DNA from 2 places in the Kitasatospora sp. NPDC056181 genome. Region 1 is predicted to be linked to the other one. Evidence: riboswitches for the same ligand, from Rfam matches in the RefSeq annotation. Region 1 holds a riboswitch; the other holds the start of a gene.
The links. Region 1 has a riboswitch for cobalamin ahead of ACFC1F_RS39865 (prenyltransferase/squalene oxidase repeat-containing protein). Riboswitches for the same ligand answer to the same signal wherever they lie in the genome.
Positions count from the first base shown of each region.

Region 1 (4,884 bases):
CGCACGGCTCCGAGCAGGCCGCCACGAAGGCCACCGCCTGGCTCGCCAGGCCCGAGATCATCAGCGGCTACCTCGGCGACGGCACCACCGAGGCGTACGCGGGCGCGACCGCCAAGCTGCTGCTCGCCGTCGAGGTCCGCGGCGCGGACCCGGCGAGCTTCGGCGGCGTCGACCTGCCGGCCCGGCTGCGTTCGCTCCAGACCGCCGAGGGCCGCTTCTCCGACCGCTCGCAGTGGGGTGACTACAGCAACGCCTTCGGGCAGTCGCTGGCCCTGATCGCCCTGCACCGCACGCCCGGTGACGCTCCGTCGGCGGCCGTGGACTTCCTCGCCGGCAGCCAGTGCGCGGACGGCGGCTTCCCGGTCTCCTTCGGTCAGGCCACCTGCACCGGCGACCCGGACGCCACCGCGCTCGCCGTCCAGGCCCTCGCCGCCACGGGACGGGCCGACAAGGCGAGCGCCGGCCTCACCTGGCTGACCTCCCACCAGGGCGCCGACGGCGGGTTCGCGGCCGCCGGGGCGAGCGCCTCCAACGCCAACACCACGGGCCTGGCCACCCAGGCGCTGCTCTCCGGCGGACGCCTCGGGGCCGGCCTCAAGGGCTGGAGCCGGCTGGTCAAGTTCCAGCAGGGATGCTCCACGGACCCGGCCGTCCGCGGCGCGGTCGCCTACGACGCGTCCGGCTTCGACGCGGGCAACGGTGCCCGGGCCACCGCGCAGGCCGTCCTCGGCCTCGCCGGCACCCCGCTGACCACCCTCTCCGCCGCCGGCGCACGCCCCGACGCGCCCACCCTGGCCTGCCCGGCACCGGTCTCCCGCTGAACAGGCCCGTCCCCAGGAGGAGTTATCCGATGACCGACACCCTCACCCCGGCCCGTCCGGTCCGCCGCACGCTCGGGTCGATCGCCGCGGCCGCGGCCCTCACCGCCGGCCTGCTCGGCGTCAGCGCCGTCCAGGCCCCGCAGGCCCGGGCCGCGGCCTGCTCCGGGACCACCGGCGTCACGGTCGTGGTCGACTTCACGGCCGTCGGCGGCGGCATCCAGACCGGCTGCGCCCCCGGCGACCCGGCCAGCGGACTCGCCGCGCTGACCGGCGCCGGGTTCTCGTACGCCTTCCACCCGCGCTTCCCGGGCTTCGTGTGCAGGATCAACGCGCTGCCGACGACCTGCACCAACCCGACCGGCAGCGCCTACTGGTCGTACTGGCACGCCCAGCACGGCGGCCCCTGGTCGTACAGCAGCCTGGGCGCCGGCAGCTACAACCCGGCCCCCGGCGACGTCGAGGGCTGGTCCTTCGGCGCCGGCGCCCAGCCGGGCATCACGGCGCCCTGACACCCTGACATCCGAAGGCCCTGACGCCCGGAGGCCCTGACGCCTGGAGGCCCTGACGCCGGGAGGCACGCCGGCGCCCCGACCCTTCCGCGGAAGGGCCGGGGCGCCGGAATCCGGGCCCGGAACGGCACGACCGCCGCCCCACACCGCTGCGCGTTCAGCCCCGGATTCGCACCGGGTTCCCCCCTCGGCCACCGGGGACGCTACCGCACGGCGCACCGGGCGACGAGGCGATGTGACCTACCTGACGCCCCGTTGACTCTCCGTCAGCTGCCGTGGTCTGATGAACCGATTTTTCGCCCTCGGCATTCAGGGGAAGCCGGTCCAACTCCGGCGCTGACCCGCAACCGTAGACCCGCCAACCCGGTGGGTGAGCCGGAATGCCTGGACCGGGGGCCTGTTCACAGAGCACTTGCGTCGTCGCGGACTACGACGCGGTCAGGACGGTCCCTGTCCCGGGAGACCGTCGGCTGCGCCGTGTTCTCCCGCGTCGACCGACCAGGGAGTCGTCGTGAGGGTCAGCAGCAGTCGTACACGTCACAGGAACCGGGAACTCGCGTCCCTGGTGGTCGCCGGCGCCGTCGCGGTCGCCGCCTGCGGCACGGTCCTGCTCGGGCGTCCCGGAACCGCGGCGGCCGACCCGATCGAGCAGTGCACGGCGACGACGGGCGCGATCGTCGCGGTCGACTTCGGGCACTGGGGCGGTGGTGTCGTCCGTGGCTGCGACGCCCACGCGTCCCCCTCGGCGACCCCGAGCCAGACCCCGACCGCGAGCCCGACCGGGTCGCCGGCCGCCACCGAGCAGGCCGTCCTGGCCCTGACCGGCACCGACCTCACCAGCGTCCGGCGCAACCCGGACGGCACCACCGCGACGCCGGCCCCGCCCGCCGGAAGGAAGCCCGACGCCGCCAAGGGCAGCGCCTACCTCACCGACCCGGCCCGCCTGATCGACGGCCACTACTACGAGGGCTTCCCGGCCTTCGCCGACTTCGGTCTCACGATCGACGGGGCCTACGCGCTCGCCGCCACCGGCACCGACGACACCGCGCTGCGCAGGATCGTCGACTTCCTGGACCAGCAGGGCAAGGACGCGAGCGGGCGGACCGTCAACGACTGGACCGGTGTCGGCACCGAGTTCGCCGGCGGAGGCTCGATCGGCAAGGAGGCGTTGCTCGCCGAGATCGTGGGCCGCAACCCGCGGGACTTCGGCGGTCACGACCTGATCGCCGCCCTCGCCGCGGTGGTGTGCACCAAGGCCACCCCGGACACCGGCTGCGCCGAGTCCGGCAACTACACCTGGGCCACCTCGGTGTTCTCCCAGGCCCTCGGCATCATGGCGCAGCTGCGCGCCGGCGACACGGCCGGCGCCGTCGCCCCGGTCGCCTACCTGAAGAGCCTTCAGCACGCGGACGGCTCCTGGCCGAGCCTGATCCCGGCCACCGGCGACTCCGACGTCGACAGCACGGCGATGGCCGTCATGGCGCTCGCGCTCGTCCCCGGGGACGAGGCCGCGCAGGCGGTCGACAAGGGCCTCGGCTGGCTCGCCGCCCGGCAGCTGCCGGACGGTGGCTTCCCCGGCGCGGCCGGCGACTCGACGAACTCGGCTGCCCTCGCGGTCCAGGGCATGACGCTCCGCCAGGTCACGTACGGCGGGCAGATCGCCAAGGCGCTCGACTTCCTCGCAGGCCAGCAGAACGCCGACGGCGGGTTCAACGTCGCGTCCGCCGGACAGCAGGGTTCGGACGTCCGCGCCTCGACGCAGGTCCTGGGGGGTGCCACGGGCGTCTCCTTCGGCACGTTGTCCCGCACCATCGGCGGCACGCCCACGCCCACGCCGACCGGGCCGCCGACGGGTACGCCGACCGCGACGCCGACCGCGACGTCCACGGGTACGCCGACGCCTACCGGTACGCCGACCGCGACGCCCACGGGTACGCCGACGCCTACCGGTACGCCGACACCCACGGGGACACCGACCGCGAGCGGTTCACCGACGGCGGGCGGTTCACCGACGGAAACCGCCTCCGCGACGTCCACGGCCGTGCCGTCGTCCGGTGAGGGCGCGACCGCCGGCCGCCCGTCCGACGCCGTGCTCGTCGGAGACGGCGGCAGCACCGGCGCCCCGGTGCGCGGCGGCTCCGTCCAGGCCGCCGGTGGCAGTCTGGCCGGCACCGGCACCGACGCCCTGGTACTGACGGGCATCGCCGGTCTGCTGACCGTGGCCGGCACGGCAGGGGTCCTCGTCGCCCTCCGCCGTACGGCCTCCGTCCCGGGGCGTCACCGGTGAGCCGGCGGCTGGGCCGGCTGGGCCGGCTCACCGGAGCGGCGGTCCTGACGTTCGCCCTCGCCTCGGGTGGCGTCGGGCTGGGGACGGCCCCGGCGTCCGCGGCGCCGACGCCGATCGAACAGTGCACCACCACCTCGGGCGTGGTGCTCGCCGTCGACTTCAGCCGGTGGGGCGGCCCGCTGCTGCGCTCCTGCGGGACCACCCCGACGACCGGGTACGCCCTGCTCAACCAGGGCGGCTGGAAGACCACCGGGACGGGGCACGACGGCCCGGCGTTCATCTGCCGGATCGGGTACAGCGGCTTCCAGGGCGGCAAGCAGTACCCCGCTCCGGACCAGGAGAAGTGCGTCCTGACGCCCCCGGCCACGGCCTACTGGTCGTACTGGCACGCCGATCCGGGCCAGAACGACTGGTCCTACAGCCAGCTCGGCGCGATGAGCTACCAGCCGAAGCCGGGCAGCGTCGACCTGTGGATCTTCGGTGGCACGAACATCGAGGGCACCGAGGGGCGTCCGGCCATCTCGCCGGACTCCGTGCGCGCCCGGAACACCAGCCCGGGCGGCGCCGCCTCCACCCCCGAACCGCCCCGACCGCCGGCCGGCGGGGGAGGGGCAGCCGGTGGTGGCTCCGGTGGGACGAGCGGTGGGAACGGCACCGGCACCGGTGGGAACGGCACCGGCACCGGTGGGAACGGCACCGGCACCGGCGGGAACGGCGGAGGTTCCGCGGGCGCGAACGGTGGATCCTCGTCCGGTACCGGATCGTCCGGCAGCTCGTCCGGCAGCTCGTCCGGCGGCAACAACGGTGGTTCGTCCGGCGCCACGAAACGTCCGTCCTCGGGCGGTGGCACGGGCGGATCGTCCGGCGCCACGGGCGGGCGGACGGCATCGGTGAGCCCGTCGGCCGAGGCCCCCGCACCGGCGGACCCGGAGACACCGGCCGCCGAGGCGACCGCCCCGCCGGCCGGGACGCCCTCCGCACAGCCGTCCGACACGCCGTCCGTGGAAGCCGGCGCCGCCGCGACGCCCACCGCTGCCGACGGTCCGTCGCCCTCCGTGGAGGCCGGCGGGCCGAGGGTGGTGGACGCGGCCCCGGCCGCCGACACCCCGCACGACCCCGGCTCGATGGTGCCGGCCGCGGTCGGGGCCGTCCTCGTGGTGGTGCTGGGCGTGGTCACCGCCGTCACCGCGCGCCGCCGCCGTCGACAGGCCGAGTGATCCGGTGAGCATCGTCGTCAAGCCCGGCGCCGGCTCCCCGCCCGCCGCCG
Region 1 covers NZ_JBHJUK010000204.1:226-5,109, forward strand. The annotation lists partial or broken gene ACFC1F_RS39855 (peptidase) at 1-821, shown strand, start outside; gene ACFC1F_RS39860 (flagellar hook-length control protein FliK) at 851-1,330, shown strand; cobalamin riboswitch at 1,439-1,514, opposite strand; cobalamin riboswitch at 1,592-1,737, shown strand; gene ACFC1F_RS39865 (prenyltransferase/squalene oxidase repeat-containing protein) at 1,842-3,617, shown strand; gene ACFC1F_RS39870 (hypothetical protein) at 3,614-4,834, shown strand; gene ACFC1F_RS39875 (CbiQ family ECF transporter T component) at 4,839-4,884, shown strand, end outside.

Region 2 (4,884 bases), on a different contig from region 1:
ACCGGCCGCTGCCGCGCCACCGGGTGGAGCAGGTGCTCCGGGCCGCGCTGGTCTGCACGCTGCTCGTCGCCGCCACGCTCGCCACCGACTGGGCGGCGGTGGCCGTGCGGGCGGACCGCGCATCCTGGGACGGCGGCACCCCCGGACTGATCGCATCCCTGCTGCCGCTCACCGGGGTGACGGCCGAGAGCCTGCTGTTGCACCGCCGGGCGATCCGGCGGCTACCGAAACCGGTACGCGGGGCCGACGGCGAGGGTGGGGACTGGCTGGACGACCTCGCGCCCCTCGCGAACCTGCTCGCCGGCACCCGCTCCCGTACGGGGCGCGCACTCGCCGCACTGATCGGCCGCGGCGACGTGCTCGGCTTCGTGCGCCTCCGCTTTGCCCCGCTCGCCGCCGTGGCCGCCCTCGCCGCCGGCCTGCTGGTCGCCACGGGACTGGCCTCCGGCGAGGGCTGGCCCGGGGTACTGCTCTTCGCCGTGGAGACCGCAGTCTTCGCGGGCGGCACCTTCGCCTTCGTGATGATCTGCAACAGCGTCCTGCGGTTCGCCGCGCCTCCTCCCGCTTCGAGAACGCGACGGGCCGCCCGGGTCGCGACCACCGCGGGCGCGTTGGCGCTGCCGGTCTCGTTGGCGCTGCGGGACACCGCCTGGCAGCTGCTCGGGCTCGGCGACCAGGTCGACTCCATCGGGCAGTGGGCGGCCTTCACGCTCGCCTTCGCGCTACTGACGGGCGCGCTCACCTTCGGTGTGGCTGCGGCCGTTACCAGGGAATGACAGCGGAAGGCATCCGGTCGGCCGCCGGAGCAACGGCGAGATCCTCCGCGATGAGCGGGCCACCGGGGCGGGCCGGTGCGTGCCACCGTTCCCGCCCCTTGTGGTCCCGCACCGGCGCGTCAGCCGGCGAGTTCCTCCCGCAGGCGGCGGGCGGCGGCGACCAGGCTCTCCAAGGAGGCCCGGGTCTCCGGCCAGCCGCGGGTCTTCAGCCCGCAGTCGGGGTTGACCCACAGCCGCTCGGCCGGGATCGCCGCGAGGCCGGCGCGCAGCAGGGAGACCGCCTCCTCGGTGCTCGGGACGCGCGGGGAGTGGATGTCCCACACGCCGGGGCCGACCTCGCGCGGGTAGCCGGCCTCGGCCAGTTCACCGGCGACCTCCATGTGGGAGCGCGTCGCCTCCAGCGAGATGACGTCCGCGTCGAGGTCGTCGATGGCCGTCATGATCGCGCCGAACTCGGCGTAGCACATGTGGGTGTGGATCTGGGTGTCGGCGCGGACGCCCGAGGTGGCCAGCCGGAACGACCCGGTGGCCCAGTCCAGGTAGGCGGGGCGGTCGGCGGCCCGCAGTGGCAGGGTCTCGCGCAGGGCCGGCTCGTCGACCTGGACGACGGCGGCGCCCGCGGCCTCCAGGTCGGCGACCTCGTCGCGCAGGGCGAGGGCGACCTGGAAGGCGGTCTCGGCGACCGGCTGGTCGTCCCGGACGAAGGACCAGGCGAGCATCGTGACCGGGCCGGTGAGCATGCCCTTGACCGGACGGTCCGTCAGTTCCTGGGCGTAGCGGAACCAGTCGACGGTCATCGGGTGCGGGCGGGAGATGTCGCCGGCGAGCACCGGCGGTCGCACGTAGCGGGTGCCGTACGACTGGACCCAGCCGTGCCGGGTGGCCAGGTACCCGGTGAGCTGCTCGGCGAAGTACTGGACCATGTCGTTGCGTTCGGGCTCGCCGTGCACCAGGACGTCCAGGCCGGCCTTCTCCTGGTAGGCGATGACCTCGCGGACCTCGGCTTCCATCCGCTCGCGGTAGGTGGCCTCGTCGGTCCGCCCGGCCGTCAGGTCGGCTCGGGCGAGACGCAGTTCGGTGGTCTGCGGGAAGGATCCGATGGTGGTGGTGGGAAGAAGCGGCAGCCCGAGGCGGGCACGCTGGGCCTCGGCGCGCTGCGGGTAGGGCTGGGCGCGGCGGGTGTCCGCCTCGGTGACGGCGGCGGTGCGGGCGCGGACGGCCGGGTCGCGGGTGATCGGCGAGGCGGCCCGGGAGGCGAGGTCGGCACGGTTGGCCGCGAGTTCGGCGGTGATCGCGTCGGTGCCCTCGCGCAGGGCGCGGGCGAGCAGTGCGGTCTCACCGGCCTTCTGGCGGGCGAACGCGAGCCAGCGGGCGATCTGCGGGTCGAGGTCGCGTTCGGCCGCGGCGTCCAGCGGGACGTGCAGCAGGGAGCAGGACGGCGCGACGTCGACCCGGCCGGCGAGGCCGAGCAGGGTCGCCAGGGTGGCCAGCGACTTCTGGAGGTCGTTGATCCAGATGTTGCGGCCGTCGACCACGCCGGCGACCAGGCGCTTGCCGGGGAGTCCTCCGACGGCGGCGAGGGCGTCGAGGTTGGCCGCGGCCGGACCGGTGAAGTCCAGTGCAAGGCCGTCGACCGGCGCCTTGGCGAGCACGGGCAGCGCCTCGCCCAGGCGGTCGAAGTAGCTCGCGACGAGCAGCTTGGGCCGGTCGGTGAGGGCGCCGAGGTCGCGGTAGGCGCGGGCGGCGGCGTTCAGCTCGGCCGGGGTGCGGTCCTGGACGAGCGCGGGTTCGTCCAGCTGCACCCAGGAGGCGCCGGCCGCGCGCAGGTCCGCGAGGAGTGCGGCGTAGACGGGCAGCAGCCGGTCGAGCAGGGTGAGCGGCTGGAAGTCCTCGGCCACGCCGGGTGCCGGCTTGGCGAGGAGAAGGTAGGTGATCGGACCGACCAGCACCGGGCGGGCGGCGTGGCCGAGCGCGACGGCCTCGCGGAGCTCGGCCACCTGCTTGGCCGGGTTCGCGCCGAAGACGGTCTCCGGGCCGACTTCGGGCACCAGGTAGTGGTAGTTGGTGTCGAACCACTTGGTCATCTCCAGCGGCGCGACCTCCTGGGTGCCGCGGGCCATGGCGAAGTAGCCGTCCAGCGGGTCGGCGTCGACCGCGGCGCGGTGGCGGGCCGGGATCGCGCCGACGGCGACGGTGGTGTCCAGCACGTGGTCGTAGAGCGAGAAGTCGCCGGTGGGGACTTCCTCGATACCGGCGTCGGCGAGCTGCTGCCAGTTCTCCCGGCGCAGGTCGGAGGCGGTGGCGAGGAGGGCGTCGGCCGTGACCGCGCCCTTCCAGTAGCCCTCGACGGCCTTCTTGAGCTCCCGGTTGCGGCCCTGGCGGGGGTGGCCGTGGGTGGTGGCCCGGGTTGCCGCGGTTGCGGACTTCGCTGTCAAGGGACTCTCCTTCGCGAGCCTGTTTCCTGTGGTCCCCGGGGACGGGACGAAGGCGCGAAGGGGTGACGAACCGGGCGGGGCCGTGAGCGCGTGCGAAAGCGCCGGACCCGCCTGATATGTACGCCGACCCGCCCACGAGGTCACCGGGATGGCCGCGCGCGAACGGTCGCGTGCGGGCAGCGGGCAGGTCTTCGGACTCGCGGGCACGGCCACCCGTCAAGGGCGGACACCTACTGGCCGTCGCTTCCCAGACCCGGCCGGGCCCAGTGCGTATGACGGCGTTCGTTCCCACTCACCGCTGCGGGGCAGTCCCGGATTCCCACCGGGTTCCCTCTTGCGACGCGCCTGCCTGGCGGACAGGGCGAACCAGCTGCCCGGTCAGCTTATGCGCAAGCAGGCGGAACTGACGGAGAATCATGGAACGTGTCCGCATGATGAGACTCCACCGCGGCCCGGCGATGTCGCACGGTGCGTGGACCGGCCCGACATCTGTCAATCAGGGCAACGCACAGCCCCCGCACGGGCCCTCGCACGCCTCGGCGGGCCCGGGCCGGCCTCGCGATGCACATCACCACCGGCCGCCGCCTGGCCGAGGGGTTCCCCGAGGGCGTGGGCGACACGGTGGTGATGCTCGACGGCCGTGCCGCGTTCACCGGGATCGACCCCGGGGGAAGGGAGATCCGCCACGGCGCCCGCCCCGGCACCCCCGACGAGATCCTGGTCGCCGGACTGACCTCCGAAGTCGCTCTGCGGATCGGCGAGTTGCACAAGTCGGCCCGCGAACGCAAGGGCTGGATCGCGGACACCTACCTGCTTCGGCGATCGGCCGACCGACCTGCGGGCGCCACCCCGGGCGAGGGGCGGCGCCCGCGCGGACTGTCAGCGGTGGGTGAAGGACGGCGGGCGCTTCCCGGCGAAGGCCCCCATACCCTCCTTCTGGTCCGCCGTGGCGAACGTCGCGTGGAACAGCCGCCGTTCGAACCGGACGCCCTCGGCGAGCGTGGTCTCGTACGAGCGGTTGACGCTCTCCTTGAGCATGACCGCCGCCGGGGTGGACATCGCGGCCGCGGTCTCGGCGGTGGCCAGGGCCTCGGCCGTGAGCTGGTCGGCGGGGACGATCCGGGAGACCAGGCCGGCCCGCTCGGCCTCCTCGGCGCCCATCATCCGGCCGGTCAGGCAGAGCTCCATGGCCTTCGCCTTGCCGACCGCCCGGGTCAGGCGCTGCGAGCCGCCGATGCCCGGGATCACGCCGAGCTTGATCTCCGGCTGACCGAACTTCGCAGTGTCCGCCGCCAGCAGGATGTCGCACATCATCGCCAACTCGCAGCCGCCGCCCAGCGCGTAGCCGGCGACCGCCGCCACGACGGGCTTGCGCAGGGCGGCGAAGCGGTCCCAGGCGGCGAACCAGTCGCCGAGGTAGGCGTCGACGAAGTCGAGGGACTGCATCTCCTTGATGTCGGCGCCGGCCGCGAAGGCCTTCTCCGAGCCGGTGACCACCAGGCAGCCGATCTCCGGGTCCCGGTCGAACTCCGCCGCCGCTGCGACGACTTCGTTCATCAGGAGGGTGTTGAGCGCGTTGAGCGCCTTCGGGCGGTCGAGCGTGATCAGCCCGACCCGGCCCTTGCGTTCGACCAGGATCGTCTCGTACGTCATGCGGAATCCTCCCGGAGGGT
Region 2 covers NZ_JBHJUK010000081.1:19,939-24,822, forward strand. The annotation lists gene ACFC1F_RS27005 (hypothetical protein) at 1-776, shown strand, start outside; gene metE (5-methyltetrahydropteroyltriglutamate--homocysteine S-methyltransferase) at 896-3,211, opposite strand; cobalamin riboswitch at 3,376-3,597, opposite strand; gene ACFC1F_RS27015 (enoyl-CoA hydratase) at 4,091-4,864, opposite strand; gene mmsB (3-hydroxyisobutyrate dehydrogenase) at 4,861-4,884, opposite strand, start outside.
Region 2: another riboswitch for cobalamin. It lies ahead of metE (5-methyltetrahydropteroyltriglutamate--homocysteine S-methyltransferase); the one in region 1 lies ahead of ACFC1F_RS39865 (prenyltransferase/squalene oxidase repeat-containing protein).